Regions from separate parts of the Trujillonella humicola genome, predicted to be linked through region 2. Evidence: riboswitches for the same ligand, from Rfam matches in the RefSeq annotation. Region 2 holds a riboswitch; each other region holds the start of a gene.
What was found. Region 2 has a riboswitch for S-adenosylmethionine ahead of thrC (threonine synthase). Riboswitches for the same ligand answer to the same signal wherever they lie in the genome.
Positions count from the first base shown of each region.

Region 1: linked by a shared signal. The riboswitch ahead of ACK586_RS09725 (BMP family ABC transporter substrate-binding protein) and the one ahead of thrC (threonine synthase) in region 2 are both predicted to bind S-adenosylmethionine.
Region 3: linked by a shared signal. The riboswitch ahead of ACK586_RS18530 (bifunctional o-acetylhomoserine/o-acetylserine sulfhydrylase) and the one ahead of thrC (threonine synthase) in region 2 are both predicted to bind S-adenosylmethionine.

Region 1 is NZ_JBJNRJ010000014.1:2,065-9,798, reverse strand. Features, by position in the region: gene mtnK (S-methyl-5-thioribose kinase) at 1-725, opposite strand, end outside; gene ACK586_RS09745 (nucleoside hydrolase) at 722-1,720, opposite strand; gene ACK586_RS09740 (ABC transporter permease) at 1,717-2,676, opposite strand; gene ACK586_RS09735 (ABC transporter permease) at 2,678-3,748, opposite strand; gene ACK586_RS09730 (ABC transporter ATP-binding protein) at 3,745-5,358, opposite strand; gene ACK586_RS09725 (BMP family ABC transporter substrate-binding protein) at 5,355-6,410, opposite strand; SAM riboswitch class IV at 6,511-6,621, opposite strand; gene ACK586_RS09720 (pyridoxal phosphate-dependent aminotransferase) at 6,670-7,734, shown strand, end outside.
Region 2 is NZ_JBJNRJ010000004.1:63-7,796, reverse strand. Features, by position in the region: gene ACK586_RS03315 (3'-5' exonuclease) at 1-568, opposite strand, end outside; gene ACK586_RS03310 (hypothetical protein) at 565-2,409, opposite strand; gene groL (chaperonin GroEL) at 2,975-4,603, opposite strand; gene ACK586_RS03300 (cold-shock protein) at 4,964-5,164, opposite strand; gene thrC (threonine synthase) at 5,376-6,677, opposite strand; SAM riboswitch class I at 6,690-6,818, opposite strand; gene ACK586_RS03290 (HAD hydrolase family protein) at 6,878-7,699, shown strand.
Region 3 is NZ_JBJNRJ010000043.1:20,619-28,352, reverse strand. Features, by position in the region: gene ACK586_RS18545 (thioesterase family protein) at 1-107, shown strand, start outside; gene ACK586_RS18540 (mechanosensitive ion channel family protein) at 188-1,084, shown strand; gene ACK586_RS18535 (Rv3103c transmembrane domain-containing protein) at 1,081-1,581, shown strand; SAM riboswitch class IV at 1,635-1,750, shown strand; gene ACK586_RS18530 (bifunctional o-acetylhomoserine/o-acetylserine sulfhydrylase) at 1,794-3,086, shown strand; gene metX (homoserine O-acetyltransferase MetX) at 3,102-4,226, shown strand; gene ACK586_RS18520 (isopenicillin N synthase family dioxygenase) at 4,402-5,376, shown strand; gene ACK586_RS18515 (helix-turn-helix domain-containing protein) at 5,407-5,997, shown strand; gene ACK586_RS18510 (hypothetical protein) at 6,084-7,250, shown strand; gene ACK586_RS18505 (mandelate racemase/muconate lactonizing enzyme family protein) at 7,247-7,734, shown strand, end outside.

The DNA of each region.
Region 1 (7,734 bases), on a different contig from region 2:
ACCGCGGCGCCGTCCCGGTGCCCCACCATCACGCTGCCCGAGTGCAGGTCGCCGTGCACCAGCGCCTCGCAGCGGGAGCCGAACGCCGCCCGCAGCAGCGAGACCTCGGTGCGCACCGCCGGGTCGGCGCGCAGGTCGGCCACCTCGGCGTCGATCAGCGGGTGGTTGCTGTTGTGCTCGTGCACCGTCAGCGGCTCCGACAGCAAGTAGCGCTCGGTGACCGCGGCGAGCACCGGGTTGACCGACGCGGCCAGCAGCGCCGCCCGGTCGGCGGCCGACGCGCCGGCCACGCTCGTGGCGAAGGTGACCCGGCCGACGAGCTCGCCGACCTGCCGGGAGGTGTCGCCGAACGAGGCGCCGGCGGTCAGCGCGGCGCGGAGCACGGTCAGGTCGGAGAGGTCCTCCATCGTGAAGGCGAACCGCTCGGGGTCGACGTCCACGACGGCCGGGGTCTGCTCGGGCGCGAACCGGGCGAAGGTGGCCAGCGCCCGCGCCTCGACCATCGCCCGCTCCGGGCTCATCGGCACCGACGGGCCCAGCGCGCGGATCCACGGCGGCGCCTGCTTGACCGCGAGCGAGCGCCCCCCGCCGTCCGGGACGGCCACGAAGACCCGGTTCATGTTCCCGTCGCCGACCTCGCGGACGGTGCCGGTGCTGCCGGCCGGCACGAGGCCGCGGCCGGCCAGGTAGGCCCAGACGTCGCCGGGCTCGAGCACGGTGCTCATCGCGCCGCCCCCCGCGTGCCCGCCAGGACGCCGACGAAGTCGGCGAGGAAGCCGGCGACGTCGACGCCGGTGACCACGGTCGTGGCCGGAGCGGTGCGCGCCTCCTCCTGCGCGAACGGCACGGGCAGCCCGTCGGCGGTCTGCAGCAGGTGGGCCCGGGAGAGCAGCCCGTCCGGGACGACGGCGACCGGGCCGGCCACCGCGCCGGTGATCCAGCGGGGCTCGACGAGCAGCCCGGCGGCCAGGCCGTCCCAGGCCGGGGACACCCGCCGTCCCCAGGCGTACTGGTAGAAGTCCATGTAGGACTCCAGGGCCGCGGCGCAGAACTCCCCCACCGGCGTGCCGCTGCGGTGCAGCACCTGCACGGCCGACTCGTCGACGATCGTCTGCCCGCCCACGTTGACCCCGACCATGACCAGGTCGCTGCGCGGGGCCGCGAACACCGCGCGGGCCGCGGCCGGGTCGTTGGCGACGTTGGCGTCGACGGTCTGGGTGACCCCCAGCGGCGGGAACGGCCCGGACCCGCCCATCAGCACCGTGGACCGGAACTTGGTGAGCACCAGCGGGTCGAGCTCCAGCGCCAGCGCGACGTTGCTCAGCGGCCCGAGGGGCAGCAGATCGTACTCCCCCGGTGCGGAGTTCGCGAGCTCCACCAGGTACTCCGCCGAGCTCGGCCCGACGACGTCCGGTGCCTTGCGGTCCAGGCCGAGGTCGCCCATGCCGTCGTCCCCGTGCACGTAGGGCGCCAGGTGCGCCGGGCGGCCGTCCACCGGCCCGGCGGCGCCCGCGGCGACCGGGACGTCGCCCAGCCCGGCCAGGCGCATGACGTACTCGATGTTGAGCAGCGCGTCGTCGACCGAGCAGTTGCCGAACACCGAGGTGACCGCGCTGATCTCGGCGTCGGCGCGGCCTGCCAGCCACAGCAGGGCCAGGGCGTCGTCGATGCCGGTGTCGGTGTCGACGACGACCCGGCGGGGGGCTGCGGGGGTGGTCATCGGGTCTCCTCGGGGTGGACGACGGCCTCGGGGTGGGCGGCGCTCTCCGCGGCGAGGGGGTCGGCGGCGCGCAGCCGGCGGCGCACCCGGACCCGGGAGAGCACGAGCACCACGAGGGTGACCAGGTACGGGGCGGCGTCGGTGAGCTGCTGGGGCAGGCCCAGGCCCTGCAGCCGGAAGCCCCAGGCCTCGGCGGCGCCGAACAGCAGGCAGGCGCCGAGCACCCACAGCGGCCGGTTGACCGCGAGCATCACCGCGGCGACGGCGACCCAGCCGCGGCCGGCGGTCATGTTCTCGGTGAAGGCGGTGACCGTGCCCAGGGACAACTGCGCCCCGCCGAGCCCGCACAGCGCGCCGGCGACCACCACGGTGGCCGCCTGGTACCGGGTCACGGGGACGCCGAGGCTGGTGGCCGCCTCCGGGTGCTCCCCCACCCCGCGCAACCGCAGGCCCACCGACGTCCGCGACAGCCACAGCGACAGGGCGACCGCGAGCACGACCGCCAGCGGCACGAGGACGGTGGCCCGGCCGAACACGTCGCCGAGCACCGGCACGCCGTCCAGGACGTCGAGGTCGGGCAGCCCCTGCAGGCCCTGCGGCGCGAAGGTGCCGGTGGCACCCAGCGCCTCGCGCATGACGAAGCCGGTGGCACCCAGCGCCAGCAGGTTCATGCCGACGGCGACGATGATCGGGTCGGCCCGCCAGCTGACGGCGCCCAGGGCGAGCACCAGGCTGAACACCGCGCTGGAGACGACGGCGGCGAGCACGCCGAGCCAGGCGCTGCCGCTCCACCAGCTCACCGCGACCGCGGTGAAGGCGCCCCACAGCAGCTGCCCCTCGAGCGCGATGTTGAAGACGCCGGCCCGGCCGCACAGCGCCCCGCCGAGCGCGGCGTAGAGCACCGGCGCCGTCGAGGTCAGGACGGCGGCGACGAACGCCAGGGTGAACACGTCCACGTCAGGCCCTCCCCCCGGCCGCGCGGCGGGCGCGGGCGGCCAGCCAGCGCCCGGCCAGCACCCGCAGCGCCAGCACGAGGATGACGACGGCCTGCAGGACCTGGCCGAGCTGGCGCGGCACGTCGACGTCGCGCTCCATGCCCGCCGCACCCACGGACAGGATCGTGAACAGCGCCGCCGTGAGTGGCAGCAGCGCCGGCCGGCCCCCGGCCAGCAGCGCGGCGGCCACGCCGGCGAAGGTGTAGCCGGGAGCGGTCAGCGCTCCGTCGATGAAGCGGTACGGCTGGCTCATCACGATCACCGCGCCGGCCAGGCCGGCCACCGCGCCGGCCGACCCCAGCGCGCCCAGGGTCAGCCGCGGCACCGAGAGCCCCCCGTAGGCCGCGAACCCGCGGTTGGCGCCGGCCACCCGGATCTCGTAGCCGGCCGGGGTGCGGGCGTCGACGTACACGGCCACCAGGAGGACGGCGACCACGAGCACCAGCCCGGCGTTGGTGTAGGTCATGCCGGGGAAGGCCGGCAGGTGCGCCGCGTCGGGCAGCCGCTCGGTCTGCGGCACCGGCGACCCCTGCTGGGCCATCGGGTAGCGGACCAGGTAGGAGGTCAGGGCCACCATCGGCGTGCTGAGCAGCAACGTCGAGATGATGACCGGCACGCCGGCGCGGGTCGACAGCGGCGCGGACACCGAGGCCAGCGCCCCGCCGGCCAGCATCCCGGCGACCACGCACAGCGGCAGCAGCAGCGCGGCCGGCCCGGGCACGAACAGGGCGACGGCGGCCGCCGCGATCCCGCCGGCCACCAGCTGCCCGTCGCCGCCGAGGTTGTACTCGCCCATCCGCGCCGGGATCGCGAAGGCCAGCGACATCGCGAGGATGGCGGTGAACCCGGCGACGGCGAAGTCGATGTTGCTGACGCTCAGGGCGCCGCGGACCATCGCGTCGTACCCGCGCAGCGGGTCGACCCCGGCCGCGAGCATGACCACCGCGCCGACCAGCAGGGCCACCCCGACGGCCCCGAGCGGGACCAGGGCGGCCGGGGCCTGCAGCCGCAGCCGCTGCGCCAGCGCGGTCACGTCGTCCCTCCCCCGGCGGCCGTCGCGCCGGCCGCCGCCCCCGCCCTGCTGTGCACCATCGCCGCGCCGAGCGCCTCCTCGGTGGCCTCCGCGGCGTCGAGCTCCGCCGTCACCGCGCCGTCCAGCATCACCAGGACCCGGTCGGCCAGCGCGCGCAGCTCGCTGATCTCGTAGGAGACCAGCAGCACCGCACCGCCCCGGGCGCGGTAGTCCAGCAGCAGCCGGTGGATCTCCTCCCCCGCGCCGACGTCCACCCCCTGGGTCGGCTGCTCCACCACGAGCAGCGGCGCCTCGTGGTGCAGCTCGCGGGCGAGCACCACCTTCTGGGCGTTGCCGCCCGACAGCGAGCTCAGCGGCACGGCGGTGCCGGCGGTCTTGACGCCCAGCCGGGCGACCAGGTCGGCGGCCTGGCTGCGCAGCGCCCGGGGGGAGAGCCGGCCGCGGCGGCCGATCGGGGCGCTGCGGTGGTGGCCCAGGGCCAGGTTGTCGGCCACCGACAGCGCCGCGGCGGTACCGACGCCGGGGCGGTCCTCGGGCACGTAGGCGATGCCCAGCCGGCGCCGCTCCCGCACGCCCGTGCCGGCCAGGTCGCGGCCGCGCAGCCGCACCGTGCCGGCCTGCGGGGTGCGCAGGCCGACCACGGACTCCACGAGCTCGCGCTGGCCGTTGCCGGAGACGCCGGCGATGCCGACGACCTCCCCGGAGCGCACCTGCAGCGAGACGTCCTGCACGCGGCTGGCGCCGGGCGCGGCCGGCATCCGCAGGCCGGTCACCTCGAGCACCGGGTCGCCGGTCACCGCCCCGCGCGGATTGACCGCCGGCACCAGGCCGCGGCCGATCATCGCCTCGACGATCTCCCCGGCGGTGGTCCGCGCGGTGGTCAGCCGCGCGGTCACGGCTCCGTCGCGCAGCACGGTGACCCGGTCGGTGGCCTCGAGCACCTCGCGGACCTTGTGGGTGACCAGGGCGACCGTCGTCCCCTGCGCGGCCATCCGCCGGACCACGGCGAACAGCGAGTCCACCTCGCCGGGGGTGAGCACGGCGGTCGGCTCGTCGAGGATGAGCACCTCGGCCTGCCGGTGCAGCGCCTTGAGGATCTCCACCCGCTGGCGGACGCCGAGCGGGAGGGTGTCGACGCGGGCGGCGGGGTCGACGTCCAGGCCGATGCGGGCCGACAGCTCCGCCACCCGGCGCTCGGCGGCCCGCCGGTCCAGGACGCCGAAGCGCCGGGGCTCGGCGCGGTAGACGACGTTCTCGGCCACGCTGAGCGAGCCGAACAGCCGGAAGTGCTGGTGCACCATGCCCAGCCCCGCGGCGATGGCGTCCAGCGGCGAGGACAGCCGCACCTCGCGGCCGTCGCGCAGCACCTGCCCGGCGTCGGGCCGGTGCAGGCCGTAGAGCACCGACATCAGGGTGGACTTGCCGGCCCCGTTCTCGCCCACCACGGCGTGCACCGTGCCGCGCTCGAGGACGAGGTCCACGCCGTCGACGGCGACGACCGGGCCGAACCGCTTGGTGATGCCGCGCAGCTCGGCCGCGGGGGGAGCCCCCGCGGCCGAGCCGTCGTGCGCACCCGGGTCGGTCGTGCCCGGGTCGGTCGTGCCGGTCATCCAGCGGCCGGGTCGTCCACGGTGATCGTGCCGTCGATGATCTGCTGCCGGACGTCCTGCAGCTGCTCGACGATCTCCGGCCGGTCGGCGATGAGGCAGCCGGACCCGGCGAGGTCGTCGGAGAAGGCGGTCAGGCCCACGCCGTCCTCGGCCAGGCCGTAGATCTGGTAGCCGCCGGTCTCGTCCTCGAGGATGTTGCGCACCGACTCGGCGAGCGCGACGTCGACGTTCTTCAGCACGTTGTCCACGACCTGGCCCGGGGCCGAGCCGCACTCGTTGACGTCGACGCCGTAGGCCTGGAAGCCGCCGGCCGCGGCGACCTCGAAGGCCCCGACGTTGCTGCCCGAGGCGGCCAGCAGCACCTGGTCGGCCCCGCCGTCGGCGAGGACCTGGGCCTGGGCGCCGCCGCGGGCGGGGTCACCGAAGGGGTTGTCGCCGCCGACGAACAGCGGGGTGGAGGTCACCTGCGGGTTGACGCTCTGCGCGCCGGCGAGGAACGGGTCGACCCAGCGGCGGATGAACGGCGTGTCCAGCGCCGCGACGACGCCGATCCGGTCGGTCTCGGTGAGCAGCCCGGCCTCGACGCCGGCGAGGTAGGCGGCCTCGTGCTCGCGGAAGGCGGCGCAGGTGACGTTCTCCGGCTGCGGGTCCGGGCAGCCGTCGACCAGCAGGAACTGCTGGTCGGGGTTGTCCGCGGGCACCGTCGCGAAGGCGTCCTCCAGCGAGAAGGTGAGGCCGACGATGATGTCGGGCTGCTCGCGGACGGCGGCCTCGACGTTCTGCTGGATCGACGTCGGGTCGTTGCTCTCGAAGACCCGGAGGTCGAGCCCCTCCTCCTCGGCGACGCGCTCGGCGCCCTCGATGGCGAGCTCGAGGAAGTTGTTGCCCCCGACCGGGTTCGGCGTGATCACGATGACGGAGCCGGCGGAGTCCCCGCCGTCCCCGCCACCCCCACCACCGGAGTCGCTGTCGGCGCACGCGGTGAGGCCGGCGAGGGCCACGAGGGCGACGGCGGGCAGCCGGCCCCTGCGGCGGCTGTGGACGAGGGTCATGGTTCTCCCTGGGAGCGGGCGCACCGGCGTGCGCGGTCGGTCGGCGCGACACCGTGCCGGTCCGGTGCGGAGGCGAGCGGCCTCGGGACCACCGGCGACCTCCTCGTCCTTACCGGGACACGGTGTCCAGGTCTGGTCGTCACCCGGAGCACCCCGCGACGGAGAGGGTTGCCGGCCAGCGAGCCGGGGCTTGACGCTGGCGCTCAGGACCGCCAGGGAGTCTAGGTCACCGCCGGGCGGGCCTGGGAGACTGGCCGCCGTGACCCTGCCGCGCGCCGCGCTGACCGAGCGCATGCAGCCCTTCGCCACCACGGTGTTCGCCGAGATGTCGGCGCTGGCGGTGCGCACCGGGGCGGTCAACCTGGGGCAGGGGTTCCCGGACACCGACGGGCCGGCCTCGCTGCTGGAGGACGCCGTCGCGGCCATCCGCGGCGGCGCGAACCAGTACCCGCCCGGGCCCGGGGTGCCGGCGCTGCGCGAGGCCGTGGCCGCCCACCAGGCGCGCTTCCGCGGCCTGCGGGTCGACCCGGACGACGTCCTGGTGACCGTCGGGGCCACCGAGGCGATCGCGGCCGCGGTGCTGGCGCTCACCACGCCGGGCGACGAGGTGGTCACCTTCGAGCCGTACTTCGACAGCTACGCCGCGACCATCGCCCTCGCCGGTGCCACGCGCCGCACCGTCGTCCTGCGCTCGCCGGACTTCGCGGTCGACGAGGCGGCGCTGCGGGCGGCGTTCACCCCGCGCACCCGCGTCGTCCTGCTCAACAGCCCGCACAACCCCACCGGCAAGGTCTTCACCCGGGCCGAGCTGGAACTGGTCGCCCGGCTGGCCGCCGAGCACGACGCGGTCGTGGTGTCCGACGAGGTCTACGAGCACATGACCTACGGCGTCGCGCACCTGCCGATCGCGTCGCTGCCGGGGATGGCCGAGCGGACGCTGACCATCAGCTCCGCGGGCAAGACGTTCTCGGTGACCGGCTGGAAGGTCGGCTGGGTGCACGGGCCCACCGAGCTGGTGGCCGCCGTGCGGGCGGTCAAGCAGTTCCTCACCTTCGTGGGCAGCGGCCCGTTCCAGCCGGCGGTGGCGCGGGCGCTGGCCCTGCCCGACGAGTACTTCGACGGCCTGCGGGCCGACCTGACGCGCAAGCGGGACCTGCTCGTGGCCGGCCTGGAGGCCGCCGGCTTCGCCGTCAACCGGCCAGACGGCACGTACTTCGTGACCGCCGACGCCGCGCCGCTGGGCTACACCGACTCGATGGCGCTGTGCTGGGACCTGCCGCAGCTGGCCGGGGTGGTCGCGGTGCCCGTGCGGGTCTTCCACGAC
Region 2 (7,734 bases):
GCAGCGCGTCGGCGGCCGCGCGGGCGTCGTGGCGGGCGTCGTGCGGCTTGGCGTTGGCGACGCCGGTCAGCTGGCACAGCGCGCTCAGACTGACCGGGCCGCGGTTGCTCACACCGGGGTAGCGCAGCAGGCGGGGCAGCGTGCTGGTGTCGATGAACGGCCGCTCGGGAAGGGCGACGCCCTCGGCGGTCGCACCGCCGAGGCGCTCCATCTCCGACAGCAGCGCGCGCACGTCGGCGCTGGTGTGCCCGACGACGACAGCGTCCGGCTCGGACAGCGCGGCGAGGATGGCCGGCGCGTACCAGGCGAAGCCGCGCTTGCCGGCCACATCGGCGTCGGTGAATCCGTGCACGGCGGTCGTGCGCGGGTGGATGGGCACGCCGGGGTCCATCTCCCGGTACAGCTCGCGGCGGGCCTCCCGGCGGCCGCTGACGACCGGGACGACGGCGATGGAGATGATCCGGTTGCCGTCGCCGTCGGGATCGGGCGTGTACTCGGTGTCGAGCACGAGGAACGGCCGCCGGGTGAGCAGCCGGAAGGCGTCGTGCTGCGCCTCAGTGAGCCTCACGACGCGCCTCCGGTCAGCTTCTTCGACGGCGTGCTGCCAGACGGCGACCTCGGTGTCGGCACGCTCCCGGACGGCTGCGGGGTCGCCGTGCCCGCGAGCCGCTGCTTGGCCAGCGCGGCCACCAGCAGCGGGTTGAGCAGCGACGAGTAGGTGGCGACCGGCTTGCCGGCGGCGGTGAGCACCCGTGGCTGCGTGTCGGCCAGCTGACGGGGCGCGGGCGCCCAGCCGCGGGCGGCCTCGTTGGCCTTGCGGATCTTCTTGGCGACCGCGTCCAGGTCGGTGAACGCGCCCTGGCTGCGGCAGACCGCAAGGTCGCACAGGAAGTTCGTGCGGGCCAGGTTGCGGTACAGGTGCCGGCGGTTGAGAAGGAACGGCTCCAACGCCTTGCGGTGCTGGATCTCCACGGCCGCGTTCGACGCGGGCAGGTGCGGGTGGCTGCGCAGCAGCGGCAGCGCCGCCGCGATGCGGCCCTCGTACTCCCCGCGCTGCGCGACCACCCCGGAGGTCGGAGCTGGCAGCTGCGCGACGAGGTCCACCAGCTCGTCCCACCAGACCTTCCACCGGTCAGCATCGAAGCCGAGCAGCTCGTCGCGGGTGAGCAGATCCAGGTGCTTGGCCAGCGGGCCGACCAGCGACTTGCGGTCGCCCACGGTGGCCGTGGTGCCGGCCAACTGCATCAGCGCGGCCCGGATGTTGCGGTGGACGTGGAACAGGCTCGGGATGAGCCCGACGGCGTTGGCCCCGTAGTGCTGCGTGACCGCGTTGGTGATGGCGTCGGCGCAGTCGGCGACGATGAAGTCCGGCCGCACCGGCAGCTCGGCCAGCACCAGCCTCCACGCGTCGGCATTGGCACGGGGGTACGCGCGTACCAGCCGCAGCCGCGCCTCCCGGCGCGGCCAGGACATCGGGTCGGGCGCGGGCCGCCAGCGCACCTCCACGACCACCAGCAGGCTCCACGAGCTCTGCTGCAACCGGCCGCCCTGGGTGCGGCGACGGAAGGACACCGGCAGCTCGTCGAGCATGTAGACCAGCGGCTCGGCGAGCGGCGCGTCGGGGTCGGCGGCCAGCTTCTCATCGTTCGCGGCGCGCAGCCGCTGCTCGCGGGCGACCAGCCGCTGGCTCACCTCACCGAACAGCAACGGCGCGTACTGCTCGACCAGGTCGGCGGCCAGGTGCCAGGCCGTCTGCCCCTCTCGGCGGGTCCACGAGCCGGACCGGGTCTCCGGGCTACCCGCCGGCGCAGCCAGCTGGATGCCGTGCGCGTTCGCCAGGTGCTCCGCGACCGCGTCGCGGCTGGCGCGCATCGCCACCGACACGCTCGCGTAGCTCGCGCCCAGGGACAGGTCGTTGAGCGCCTGCACGATCGTCTTCAGCGTCCACGGCGTGTGCCGCGCGGCGGTCAGCGGGCCGCGGTGCGGCGACAGCAGCTCGTCGCAGGTCGCGCAGGCGTCCTCACCCAGGTCCACCGTCTCCCGTGACAGCGGCGGCGTGAAGTAGTGCGTCAGCTTGGGGTCGTCCGGCACGCAGCGGTACCGCTGCCGGCGCTTGGCCCCCTTGCCGAAGCTCCCGTTGCGGACCACCGAGCTGCCCTTGTGCTCCGGGCACGCCGGCGGTGGAACCACCGACGGGACAACCGAGCCGGACGCCGAAACGAGCAGGCTGAACCCGTGCTGTGAGCCGTTCGGCCGTACGCAGACGTACCGGTGCCACAGCCCCTTGGCGCTGATGCGCTTGCCCTTGTAGCGCACCCGGCTGTCGGCGTGGCTCGGCGTCGGGCAGTTGACGGTGTGCTTGCGCCGCCGGTCACGCGAGGCCGGCTCGTCCAGCGGAACGGCGAACATGTGGGTGCTGCCGTCCGGCGCGACGCAGGCAAACCGCTGCGCCCCAGCGCGCTGGCCCTTCTTCACCACGCGGAACTCGGCGTGGCCGTCGCGAGCGCACGCAACCGTGTGATCCGCCAAGAACACCCCCGTGACAGAGACCGACCCCCTCGGTCGCTCTGTGTGAGCATACCGAGGGGGTCGGACAATGTGCCCCTACATCAGCACTAAAAGCCGAACAGGCCAGCCAGGCGAGGGCCCTCGGCCCGTTTCACGTCCTGTCGCCCGGTCACGCCGCGTCGACATGAGCCGGACGACTCGTGTCGTCGGGCGCCCCGACCGGGGCACGAGGCCTCGGCCTCCAGGGGCGGGTGCCGCTGTCCACCCCACCCGAGTGACTCGCCGACGGCCCGGGGAACGCGAGCGTTGTCCCGCGGACGGCCACGACGGCGCGCAGGATGGCCGGTCCCGCGACATCGCTCCGGCAGCCCGTCGGGGTCCAGACAGCCGACAGGGGCGGCCCGCCGAAGCGGACCGCCCCTGCCGGGACGTGCTGGTGCCACCGAGGGCAGCACTTAGGCGGGACTCAGAAGTCCATGCCGCCCATGCCGCCGTCGCCACCGGGCATGGCCGGGGCGGCCTTCTCCGGCTTGTCGGCGATGACGGCCTCGGTGGTGAGGAAGAGCGCCGCGATGGAGGCGGCGTTCTGCAGCGCCGAGCGGGTGACCTTGGCCGGGTCGATGATGCCGGCGCCGACCAGGTCCACGTACTCGCCGGTGGCGGCGTTGAGGCCGTGCCCGGTGTCGGAGTTGCGGACCTTCTCCGCCACGACGCCACCCTCGAGGCCGGCGTTGATGGCGATCTGCTTCAGCGGCGCCTCGAGCGCGACGCGCACGATGTTGGCACCGGTCGCCTCGTCGCCCTCGAGCTCGAGCTTCTCGAACGCGACCGCGGTGGCCTGCGCCAGGGCGACGCCACCACCGGCGACGATGCCCTCCTCGACGGCGGCCTTGGCGTTGCGCACCGCGTCCTCGATGCGGTGCTTGCGCTCCTTGAGCTCGACCTCGGTCGCGGCGCCGGCCTTGATGACGGCGACGCCACCGGCCAGCTTGGCCAGGCGCTCCTGCAGCTTCTCGCGGTCGTAGTCGGAGTCCGACTTCTCGATCTCGGCGCGGATCTGGTTCACCCGGCCGGCGATCTGGTCGCTGTCCCCGGCGCCCTCGACGATCGTCGTCTCGTCCTTGGTGACGACGACCTTGCGGGCGTGGCCCAGGAGGTCCACGCCGGCGTTCTCGAGCTTGAGGCCGACCTCCTCGCTGATGACCTGGCCACCGGTGAGGATGGCGATGTCGGCCAGCATGGCCTTGCGGCGGTCACCGAAGCCGGGGGCCTTCACCGCGACGGACTTGAAGGTCCCGCGGATCTTGTTGACCACCAGGGTCGCCAGGGCCTCGCCCTCGACGTCCTCGGCGATGATGGCCAGCGGCTTGCCCGACTGCATGACCTTCTCCAGCAGCGGGAGCAGGTCCTTGACCGAGCTGATCTTCGAGTTGACGACGAGCACGTACGGGTCGTCGAGGACGGCCTCCATGCGCTCGGTGTCGGTCACGAAGTAGGGCGAGATGTAGCCCTTGTCGAAGCGCATGCCCTCGGTGAGCTCGAGCTCGAGGCCGAAGGTGTTGCTCTCCTCGACGGTGATGACGCCTTCCTTGCCGACCTTGTCCATCGCCTCGGCGATGAGCTCGCCGATGGCCGGGTCGGCGGCGGAGATCGACGCGGTGGCGGCGATCTGCTCCTTGGTCTCGACGTCCTTGGCGGTCGAGAGGAGGTACTCGGTGACCGAGGCGACGGCCTTCTCGATGCCCTTCTTGAGGGCCATCGGGTTGGCGCCGGCGGCGACGTTGCGCAGACCCTCGCGGACGAGCGCCTGGGCGAGCACGGTGGCGGTGGTGGTGCCGTCACCCGCGACGTCGTCGGTCTTCTTGGCGACCTCCTTGACCAGCTCGGCGCCGATCTTCTCCCAGGGGTCCTCGAGCTCGATCTCCTTGGCGATGCTCACACCGTCGTTGGTGATCGTGGGGGCGCCCCACTTCTTCTCGAGGACGACGTTGCGGCCCTTGGGGCCGAGCGTCACCTTGACGGCGTCGGCGAGGGTGTTCATGCCCCGCTCGAGGCCGCGGCGCGCCTCTTCCTCGAAGGCGATCATCTTGGCCATGTGGTGATGTCCTCCATGCATGGATCGCTGCACGGCCGGGTTCGGCGCCCGCGACGGACGACACCAGCGCGGCGGGCGCTCCGTCGGCCCGCGCTCCAGTGCCTCACCGTTCCGACCTGATTGGCACTCGGCACTGTCGAGTGCCAACCCGAAGTCTGGCACTCGCACCTGCCGAGTGCAAGAACGGGGGCCGTGCAGCCGCTGTTCCCGGCCGGCACTCTGCGGGCTGCTTCGGCACGGTCCGGGCCGGATCGCGCCCGCATCGTGGGGAAACCGCCCGCAGAGCGGGCCGCGGGAGCCCCACCCCGACACGCCAGAGGCCCGGCCCCCGCGAACGGGGACCGGGCCTCCGCAGAGGGATCAGGCGACGCGGACGCCGTCGGCCTGCGGGCCCTTCTCGCCCTGGACTACCTCGAAGGTGACCCGCTGGCCCTCGTCGAGGCTCTTGTAGCCGTCCATCTGGATGGCCGAGTAGTGGACGAAGACGTCCTGGCCGCCGTCGACGGCGATGAAGCCGAAGCCCTTCTCGGCGTTGAACCACTTCACGGTGCCCTGTGCCACGTGTGCTCCCACGTTCGTGCGTGCGGACGGTTCCCGTGGATGCCGGGACCCGGGTTACTCGCTCTTCCGCCCGTCGGACACGTGCGTGGAACTCGAACCGCGCGAGAAGCTACAACAAAGAGAGATCGGACACATCGGTCCGGCACGCGACGTCAGCGCATCGTGACGGACGACCTCGTTCCGCCACCCGGTCGGGCGACGGAGCAGCCCTTCAGGCGATGAGGCCCGCCGACCGGACCGACCGCAGCGACGGCTCGACCCGATGCGTGGGACCGACGACCGGCTCGAGCGGGTCGAGGGTCTTGAGCCCCTCGCCGGTGTTGAGGACGACGGTCTCCTTCGCCGGGTCCAGCCGGCCGTCGGCGACCAGTTGCCTCAGGACGGCGACGGTCACCCCGCCCGCGGTCTCGGCGAACACCCCGGTGGTGCGGGCCAGGTCGCGGATGCCCTGCACGATCTCGTCGTCGCCGACCCGTCCGACCGAGCCACCGGTGCGGCGGATGGCGTCGAGCGCGTACGGACCGTCGGCGGGGTTACCGATGTTCAGCGACTTCGCGATGCCGGTCGGCTTGACCGGCTTGACCACGTCCCAGCCGTTGTCGAACGCGGTGGCGATCGGGTCGCAGCCGGCCGACTGGGCGCCGAAGACCGTCCAGTCCGAGTCCTCGACGATGCCGGCGGCGGCGAGCTCGCGGAAGGCCTTGTCCACCTTGGTCAGCAGCGACCCCGACGCCATCGGGATGACGACCTGCGCCGGGATGCGCCAGCCGAGCTGCTCGGCGATCTCGTAGCCCATCGTCTTCGAGCCCTCGGCGTAGTAGGGCCGGACGTTCTGGTTGACGAAGGCGGTGTCCTCGAACTCGTCGGTCTCGGCGAGCTCGCTGGTGAGCCGGTTGACGTCGTCGTAGGAGCCGTCGACGGCGACCAGCGTCTGGCCGTAGACGGCCGACTGCACGACCTTGCCCGGCTCGAGGTCGGCCGGGATGAAGACGTAGGACGGCAGCCCGACGCGGGCGGCGTGCGCGGCGACCGAGTTGGCCAGGTTGCCGGTGGAGGCCGCCGCGATCTTCGCGTAGCCCAGCCCCTTGGCGGCGGTGGCCGCCAGGCTCACCACGCGGTCCTTGAACGAGTGCGTGGGGTTCGCCGAGTCGTCCTTGACCCACAGGCCGCCGGTGAGGCCCAGCTCCGCGGCGAGCCGGTCGGCACGCACCAGCGGGGTCATGCCGGGGTCGAGCGAGACCCGGTCGGCCGGGTCCTGGCCCACGGGCAGCAGCGCGGCGTAGCGCCAGATGTTCTGCGGGCCGGCCTCGATCTGCTGCCGGGTCACCGCCCGCATCAGCTCGGGGTCGTAGTCGACCTCCAGCGGGCCGAAGCACTGGGCGCAGGCGTGCTCGGCGATCAGCCCGAAGGTGGCGCCGCAGTTGCGGCAGACCAGGCCCCGCGCCGGACACGGGGGGACCGGGCCACCGGCGGACGGGTCGGCCTGCACAGAACCGGGAGCGGTCAGGGTCATGCGACGACTACCTCCTCATCTTCCCCGCGTCGGGCCGTCGAGCCGCGCGGGACGGAATTGGCACCTGCCGCCACGCGGACGCGCGGACGGCGGTTGCCGGGGCTTCGTCGGGCCGTGTCCCTCTGCCCCTCTGGATGAGTGGAACGCCCGTCACCCTACCCGGCGGGGTCGCGTTGCCCGTGCACGGCCAGACTGCGCGGGTGGCCACGCGCATCGTCTACACCGACCTCGACGGCACGATGGTGGGCCCGCGCGGCTCCTTCTGGCACACGTCCGGCCGGGACCTCACCGCCGACCCGGCGGCCGCGCTGCTGGACCTGCACCGCGCCGGGGTCGCGCTGGTCCTGGTCAGCGGGCGCACCTTCGAGCAGGTGGTCGAGGCCGCGCGGATCTTCGCCGCCGACGGCGCCGTCGCCGAGCTCGGCTCGGTCGTGAGCTGGGACGGCGGTCGCGCCACCCACCGGCTGACCGGCGACCTGCCCGCAGAGCACGACGGCCGGACGCCGATGGACGTGATGGCCGAGGCCGGCGTCGTGGAGGACCTCATCGCGCGGCACCCCGGCCGGCTGGAGTGGCACGACCCCTGGCACACGACGCACCAGACCGACGCGCTGCTGCGCGGCCGGGTCGACCCGCTCGAGGTGGACGCCGACCTCGCCGGCCGCGGCTTCGGCTGGCTCACGCTCAACGACAACGGGTCGATCACCTCGACGTCCCGCATGACGCTGGCCCCGGAGGCGATGCCGCCGCGCGTCTACCACCTCATGCCCCGCGGCATCTCCAAGGGCCTGGCGATCGCCTGGGACCTGCAGCGGCGCGGCCTCGACCCGTCCGACGCCGTGGCGATCGGCGACAGCGTGAGCGACCTCGAGATGGCGCCGGCGGTCGGCCGGTTGTGGATCACCGCGAACGGTGCCGCCGTCGACGGGATGGCCGACCGGCTGGCCGCCGTCCCCAACGCCGCGGTGACCGGCGCCCCCATGGGCGAGGGCTGGGCCCAGGCCGTCCGCGCCTCCCTCTAGCGGGGGGGGGGGGGGGGGGGGGGGGGGGGGGGGGG
Region 3 (7,734 bases), on a different contig from region 2:
CCAGCTCGCTGGGGCCCGGCGGGGTGGCGCAGTGCTTCGCCGACCTGTTCGACACCACCGGCCGCATCGGCCGCTCCGCGGCCTCGCTGTTCGTCGAACCCCGCTGAGCGCCTCCCGCCGGAGTGGCCACTTCGGCGGGAGGGCGGGAGGGTGGACGACGGCGTACCCGACTGCTGAGAGGACCGGCGTGCAACCGCTGGAGGACCTGCTGGAGTGGCTCGCCGGCCGCGGGCTGGAGATCGTGCTGATCATCCTGGCCTCGGTCCTGCTCGCCCGCTTCGTGGCCTGGACCGGCAGCAAGATCACCGACAGCATCGACCGCCGGTCCACCGGCGGTGACGCGCTGGTGCGCTCCGAGGCCGCCAAGCACCGGCACTCGCTGACCCAGGTGATCACCTGGACGCTCGTCGTCCTGATCTACGCGGTCACGGTCTTCTTCGTGCTCGACCGCCTGGGCGTCCCGGTCACCGGGCTGGTCGCCCCGGCCACGGTGCTCGGCGTCGGCCTCGGCTTCGGCGCCCAGCGGATCGTCGGGGACGTGCTCGCCGGCTTCTTCATCATCACCGAGCGGCAGTACGGCTTCGGCGACGTCGTCTCCATCCAGGTGGTGGGCGGCGGCGACCCGGCGACCGGCACCGTCGAGGACGTCACGCTGCGGGTCACCCGGCTGCGCTCGCCCGACGGCGAGGTCGTCACGCTGCCCAACGGTCAGATCGTCAAGGTCGTGAACCTCTCCCGGGACTGGGCCCGCGCGGTGGTCGACGTCCCGGTGCCGGCCAGCGTCGACGTCAACCAGGTCAACGACATCCTCCGGACGGTCGGCCGGGAGGCCTTCGACGATCCGCGCCTGCACCCGCTGCTGCTGGACCCGCCGTCGGTCATGGGCGTGGAGAGCCTCGGTCTGGACGAGGTCAACGTGCGGATGGTCGCCCGGACCCTGCCGGGCAAGCAGTTCGAGGTCGGCCGCGACCTGCGTGCCCGGGTGGTGCTCGCCTTCCGCCGGCAGGGCCTGAGCGTGCCACCGCCGACCGCCTCCGACGGCTCGGCCGAGCCCGGCGCGCTCAGCGCCGGTGAGCAGCGGTGAGCGCCGACCGCCCGCGCGCGGACGGGACCCGGCCCACCGCCCCCGCACCGCAGGTGAGCACCGCCCCCGCCGAGGGACCGCGCCGCTGGTGGGCCGCGATCCCGCGCCGGCTGGGGCGCGCTCGCACGTCGACCGTCGTCCTGGCGGTGCTGTTCGTCGCGCTCGGGATCCTCTACCTGTACGTCCGGCCGGAGACGACCGGCACCTCGCCGGCCCGTGACACCGGCGAGGTGCCGGTGGTGCCCGCGCCCCTGGACCCGACGCCGACCGAGCCCACGACGACCGCGCCGACGACGGAGGCGCCCGCTCCGGGCACGACGACGACGCCGGCACCCACCCCGACCGGCACCGGCGAGGGCGCCGAGGAGGAGGACGGGCAGCCGACGGATCCGACCGGGGTGCCGACCGGGGCGCCCACCACGCCCACGGGGACCCCCGCGGAACCGGGAGGGACCGGCACGCCGACGGGTACCGGCGGGCCCTCGCCGACGGGCTGATCCGTCCGACCCCTGTACCGGGCGGGGCGCGTGGGGCGTTATGTTCTGAGGTGGCTCACGAGAGGCAGTGACAAGCACCTGGCTGGCTGCCCGGCAACCTCTACTCCGTCCGAGGTGCTCCAGGGGAAGAGCCGGTCGGACGGCGCCCGCCGCCCGGCAAGACGGAGTCTCCGGTGCGCCGCCGGGTCTCCCGACCGAGAGGAGACCGGCGCATGACCGACCCGCAGAGCTGGAGCTTCGAGACCCGGCAGATCCACGCCGGCACGAGCCCCGACCCGACGACCGGCGCCCGCGCCCTGCCGATCTACGCCACGACCAGCTACCAGTTCCGCGACGCCCAGCACGCCGCCGACCTGTTCGCGCTGGCCGAGATGGGCAACATCTACACGCGGATCATGAACCCGACGCAGGACGCGCTCGAGCAGCGGGTCGCGTCGCTCGAGGGCGGCGTCGCCGCGCTCGCCGTCTCCAGCGGCCAGGCCGCCGAGACGCTGGCGATCCTCAACATCGCCGAGGCCGGGTCGCACGTCGTGGCCTCGGCGTCGCTGTACGGCGGCACCTACAACCTGCTGCACCACTCGCTGCCGAAGCTGGGCGTCACGGTGTCCTTCGTCGAGGACCCCGACGACCCGGAGAACTGGCAGTCGCTGGTCCGGGAGAACACCAAGGCCTTCTACGCCGAGACGATCGGCAACCCCAAGGGCGACATCCTCGACATCAGCGCGGTCTCCGAGGTCGCGCACCGCAACGGCGTGCCGCTGATCGTCGACAACACCATCGCCACGCCGTACCTGATCCGGCCGATCGAGTTCGGCGCCGACGTCGTCGTCCACTCGGCCACCAAGTACCTGGGCGGCCACGGCACCGCCATCGCCGGGCTGATCGTCGACTCGGGGAACTTCGACTGGACCGGCGGCAAGTTCCCGGGGTTCACCGAGCCCGACCCGACCTACCACGGTGTCGTCTACGCCGACCTCGGCGCCCCGGCCTACGCGCTCAAGGCCCGGGTGCAGCTGCTGCGCGACCTCGGCCCGGCCATCAGCCCGTTCAACGCGTTCCTCGTCGTCCAGGGCATCGAGACGCTGTCGCTGCGCATGGAGCGGCACGTCTCCAACGCCCTGGCCGTGGCCCGCTTCCTCGAGGGGCACGACTCCGTCGACCGGGTGAACTACCCCGCGCTGGAGTCCTCCCCGTGGCACGCGGCCCAGCAGAAGTACGCCCCGCGCGGCGCCGGCGCGGTGCTCACGTTCGAGCTGCACGGCGGGGTGGAGGCCGGCAAGCGGTTCGTCGACGCGCTCGAGCTGCACAGCCACGTGGCCAACATCGGCGACGTCCGCAGCCTGGTGATCCACCCGGCGTCGACCACCCACTCGCAGCTGACCCCCGAGGAGCAGCTGACCACGGGCGTCACCCCGGGCCTGGTGCGCCTCGCGGTCGGCCTGGAGGGCATCGACGACATCCTCGCCGACCTGGAGGCCGGCTTCCGCGCCGCCAAGTCGTCGTGAGCGGGGAGGCGTGAGGTGACCGGGGTCCGGGACGCCGGGCGCGCGCCCCGGACCCTCGCGCGCCCCGGCGGCTGGCGGGACGGCGACCCGGTCGGGGACCGGCTCTTCCTCGACCTGGACGGGCCGATCGCGCTGGAGCGGGGCGGGGTGCTGCCCGGGGTCCGGGTCGCGTACGAGACGTGGGGGACGCTCGCCCCGGACGGCGGCAACGCGGTGCTGGTCGAGCACGCGCTGACCGGCGACAGCCACGCGGCCGGGCCCGCCGGCCCGGGGCACCCCACCCCGGGCTGGTGGGACGGCCTGGTCGGGCCGGGCGCGCCGCTGGACACCGACCGGCTGTTCGTGGTCTGCGCGAACGTGCTGGGCGGGTGCCAGGGCACGACCGGCCCGTCCTCGACCGCGCCCGACGGCGCCCCCTGGGGCTCGCGCTTCCCCGCCGTGACCGTCGCCGACCAGGTCGCGGTGGAGGCGGCGCTGGCCGATGCGCTCGGCGTCGGCCGCTGGGCCGCGGTGACGGGCGGCTCGATGGGCGGCATGCGGGCGCTGGAGTGGGCGGTCGCGCACCCCGACCGCGTCGGCGGTCTGGTCTTCCTCGCCTCCGGGGCGGCGGTGACCGCCGACCAGCTGGGCACGCAGACCACGCAGCAGGCGGCGATCCGCAGCGACCCCGCCTGGGCCGGCGGCGACCACCTGCCCGGTCCCGGGCCGGTCGCCGGGCTCGGCGTGGCCCGGCGGATCGCGCACCTCACCTACCGCAGCGCGCTGGAGCTGGAGGAGCGCTTCGGCCAGGTGGTGCAGGACGACGGCCGCTTCGCCGTCGCCTCCTACCTCGACCACCACGCCGACAAGCTGGCCGCCCGCTTCGACGCCGGCAGCTACGTGGTGCTCACCGAGTCGATGAACACCTGGGACGTCGGCCGCGGCCGCGGGGGCGTCGAGGCGGCCCTGGCCCGCGTGACCGCCCGGGCCGTCGTCGCCGGCGTCGACAGCGACCGGCTGTACCCGCTGGAGCTGCAGCGGCGGGTGGCCGACGGCCTCGGCGTCCCGCTGCGGGTGATCTCCTCCCCCTACGGCCACGACGGGTTCCTCATCGAGATCGACGCCGTCGGCGCGCTGGTGCGCGAGCTCCTCGGCACCTGAGGCCTCCTCGACGAGATCTGCACACTCGTCGGCATCAGGCGCTGATGGCGCCGAGTGTGCAGATCTCGCGCGGCCCGGCGCCGGTCGCAACGCAGGGGTCTCGCTGCGTCAACGGGGCGGCAACACGAGCGGCGCACGATCGCGGGGCAGCACCGCCGTCCGCGAGGAGACCCCCGTGCCCGAACCCACCGTCCCGTTCGTCGACCTGACCGACTGGTACGGCGGGGACGCCGCCGGGAGGGCACGGGTCGCCGACCGGGTCGACCGGGCGCTCGCCGAGGTGGGCTTCCTGCTGGTCACCGGGCACCGGTTGCGGCCGGAGCTGCTGGCCGGTGTCCGCGCCCAGGCCCGGCGCTTCTTCGCCCTGCCGGTGGAGGCCAAGGTCCGCCACGCCTGCCGGGTCGGCGGCCGTGGCTGGATCCCGCCCGGCGCGGAGTCCAACGGCGCCTCCGAGGGCCTGGACACCCCACCGGACCTCAAGGAGTCCTGGACCTTCGGGCCCGACGCGCTCCCGCCCCGGCTGGCCGGCACCCTCGAGGCGGGCTGGTACGGGCACAACGTGTGGCCCCGCCAGCTGCCCGGCCTCCGGGCCGCCGGCGAGGCGTTCGCCGCGGCCGCCGGCGCCCTGGCCGACGACCTGCTCGAGGTGTTCGCCACGGCGCTCGGGCTGCCCGCGGACTTCTTCACCTCCCGCTGCGCCGCGCCGCCCTGGTCGGTGAACCTGAACTGGTACCCGCCGCGGGCCGCGGTGGGCCCGGTCGCCGACGGCCAGTTCCGGATCGGGCCGCACTCGGACTTCGGCACCCTCACGATCCTGGACCGGGAGCCGGGCGCGGGTGGCCTGCAGGTCTGCACGCCCGCCGGGGAGTGGGTGGACGCGCCGTTCGTGCCCGGGGCGCTCACGGTGAACACCGGAGACCTGCTGGCCCGCTGGACCGGTGACCGGTGGCGCTCGACGATGCACCGGGTGCTGCCGCCGCCGGCCGGCATCCCGACCGAGGAGCTGCTGTCGCTGGTGTTCTTCCACGAGGCCGACCCCGACGTCGTGGTGGAGCCGCTGCCCACCGCGGCCGCCGGCCCCACCGACTACGAGCCGGTGACCGCCGGCGGCTTCCTGCGCTCCCGGCTGGAGTCCATCGCGATCGGCTGACCGGCATCCCCGGTGCGGCACGATGGGCGCGTGGCCGGCGGGTGCGGGGCGGACGACGACGGACTCGGCCGGCGCATCCGCGACCGCCGCCTGCGGCAGGGGCTCACCCTGGTCGCCCTGGCCGAGCGGGCCGGCCTCTCCCAGCCCTTCCTCAGCCAGCTGGAGCGCGGACGGGCCCAGCCGAGCATGGCCTCGCTGCACCGCCTGGCCCGGTCCCTGGGGACGACGACCCCGGCGCTGATGGCAGGGGACGGCGCCGGGGACGGGGCCGGGGACGGGGACGGGCCGGAGGGCCCGCGCGTGAGCCTGGTCCGCGCCGGGGCGGGCACCGCCGTCCACCACGCGGCGGGCTCGACCCGGTCGCTGGTCCAGGGCCGCGCGGAGCTGCTCCCGCTGGAGTTCACGGTCACCAGCCCGGACTTCGACGACTACTTCGCCCACGAGCGGGCCGAGCTGATCTACGTGCTCGACGGCCGGATCGAGGTCGACCTGCACGACGACGGCCTGCGCGAGCTCGCTCCGGGGGACTGCCTCTACTACTCCGGCGCGGTCCCGCACCGCTTCCGCACCCTCGGACCGGGGCCCGCGCGGGTCCTCGTCGTGCAGGCCGGCCAACGGTGACGAGGACCTGACCTCGCCGACATCCGGGGGAAACCTCTCGCCGCGACATTGACCAGGTCAATATCGCGCCGTCCCGGGGAGCCCCCATGCGCCCGCACCGATCCCGTGCCGTCCCGGCCGCCGCCCTCGCCGGCGTCCTCGCCCTCGCCGCCTGCGGCTCGGACGACGAGGGCTCGACCGAGGCCGTCGGCGGCGACGGCGCCCTCTCGGACTGCCCGGCGACCGTCGTCCTGCAGACCAACTGGTTCCCCGAGCCGGAGCACTCCGCCGCCTACCAGCTGATCGACCACGAGCGGGCGGAGCCCGACCCGGACGCCGGCGTCTACCGCGGTCCGGCGCTGGCCGACGACCGGGTCACCGTCGAGATCCGCGCCGGCGGCCCGTTCATCGGCTTCCAGACCAACAGCGCGCTGCTGTACTCCGACCGAGACATCATGCTCGGGATGGTCGACACCGACGAGTCGGTGCGGCTGTCGGCCGAGCTGCCCACCCGGGCGGTGGTGACCCCGCTGCAGATCACCCCGCAGATCCTGCTGTGGGACCCGGAGAAGTACTCGTTCGACTCCTTCGAGCAGATCGCCGAGAGCGATGCCACGGTCCTCTACTTCGAGGGCCAGACCTACATGGACTACCTCGTCCAGCAGGGCTGGGTGCGGCCCGACCAGCTCGACGGGTCCTTCGACGGCTCGCTGACCCGGCTGGTCGTCGGCGAGGACGTGGTCATGCAGGGCTACGTGACGCAGGAGCCGTGGCGGCTGGTCAACGACGTCCCCGAGTTCGCCCGGGAGATCGACTACCTCTCCCTGGACGACGCCGGGTACCGGATCTACCCCTCGGCGTGGGCCGGGGTCCCGGAGAGCGTCGAGGAGAACGCCGGCTGCCTGGCCCAGCTGGTGCCGCTGCTGCAGCAGGGGCAGGTCGACTACATGGCCGACCCGGAGCCGGTGAACACCGCGATCTCGCAGTACCTCACCGACATCGACCAGTTCTTCCAGATCACCCCCGAGCGCGCCGACGCCATCACCGACTCGCTGAACGACGACGGGATCGTCGCCAACGGGCCCGACGGCGTCCTCGGCTCCTTCGACCCCGACCGGATGGCGGAGATGACCGAGCTCCTCACCGGCGTCTTCGCCGACCTGGGCACCGAGCTGGCCGAGGACCTGACCGCCGAGGACCTCTACACCAACGAGTTCATCGACGAGTCCATCGCCTACGACCCGTCCTCCTTCGTCAGCCCGAGCGCCGGGTGAAGATCACCGGCATCGAGTCGTTCCCGCTGCGGCTGACCACGCTGCAGCAGACGATGACCTTCTTCGTGGTCCGGGTGACCACCGACGAGGGCCTGGTCGGGTTCGGGGAGGCGTGCGACAGCTTCGGCGTCTCCCACCCCACCGTGGTCGCCGCGGTGGTGGACGACGTGTACGCACCGCTGCTGCTCGGCGCGGAGCTGACCGCGCCCGAGCCGCTGCTGGACGGCGTGCACCGGGCCACCCGGCGGACGCTCGGGGACCGCGGGGTGGCTGGGCAGGCCCGGAGCGCGGTGGCGATCGCGCTGGCCGACCTGGTCGCGCAGGCCGCCGGCCGGTCGGTGAGCGACCTCGCCGGCCGGGTGCGCGACGGCATCCGGGTCTACGTCGGCAGCAGCCCGTTCCTGGAGTCCGGCCCGGCCACCGAGCACGCCGACCGGCTCGGCCCGCTGCTCGACCGCGGCGTGGACATGGTCAAGATGCGGGT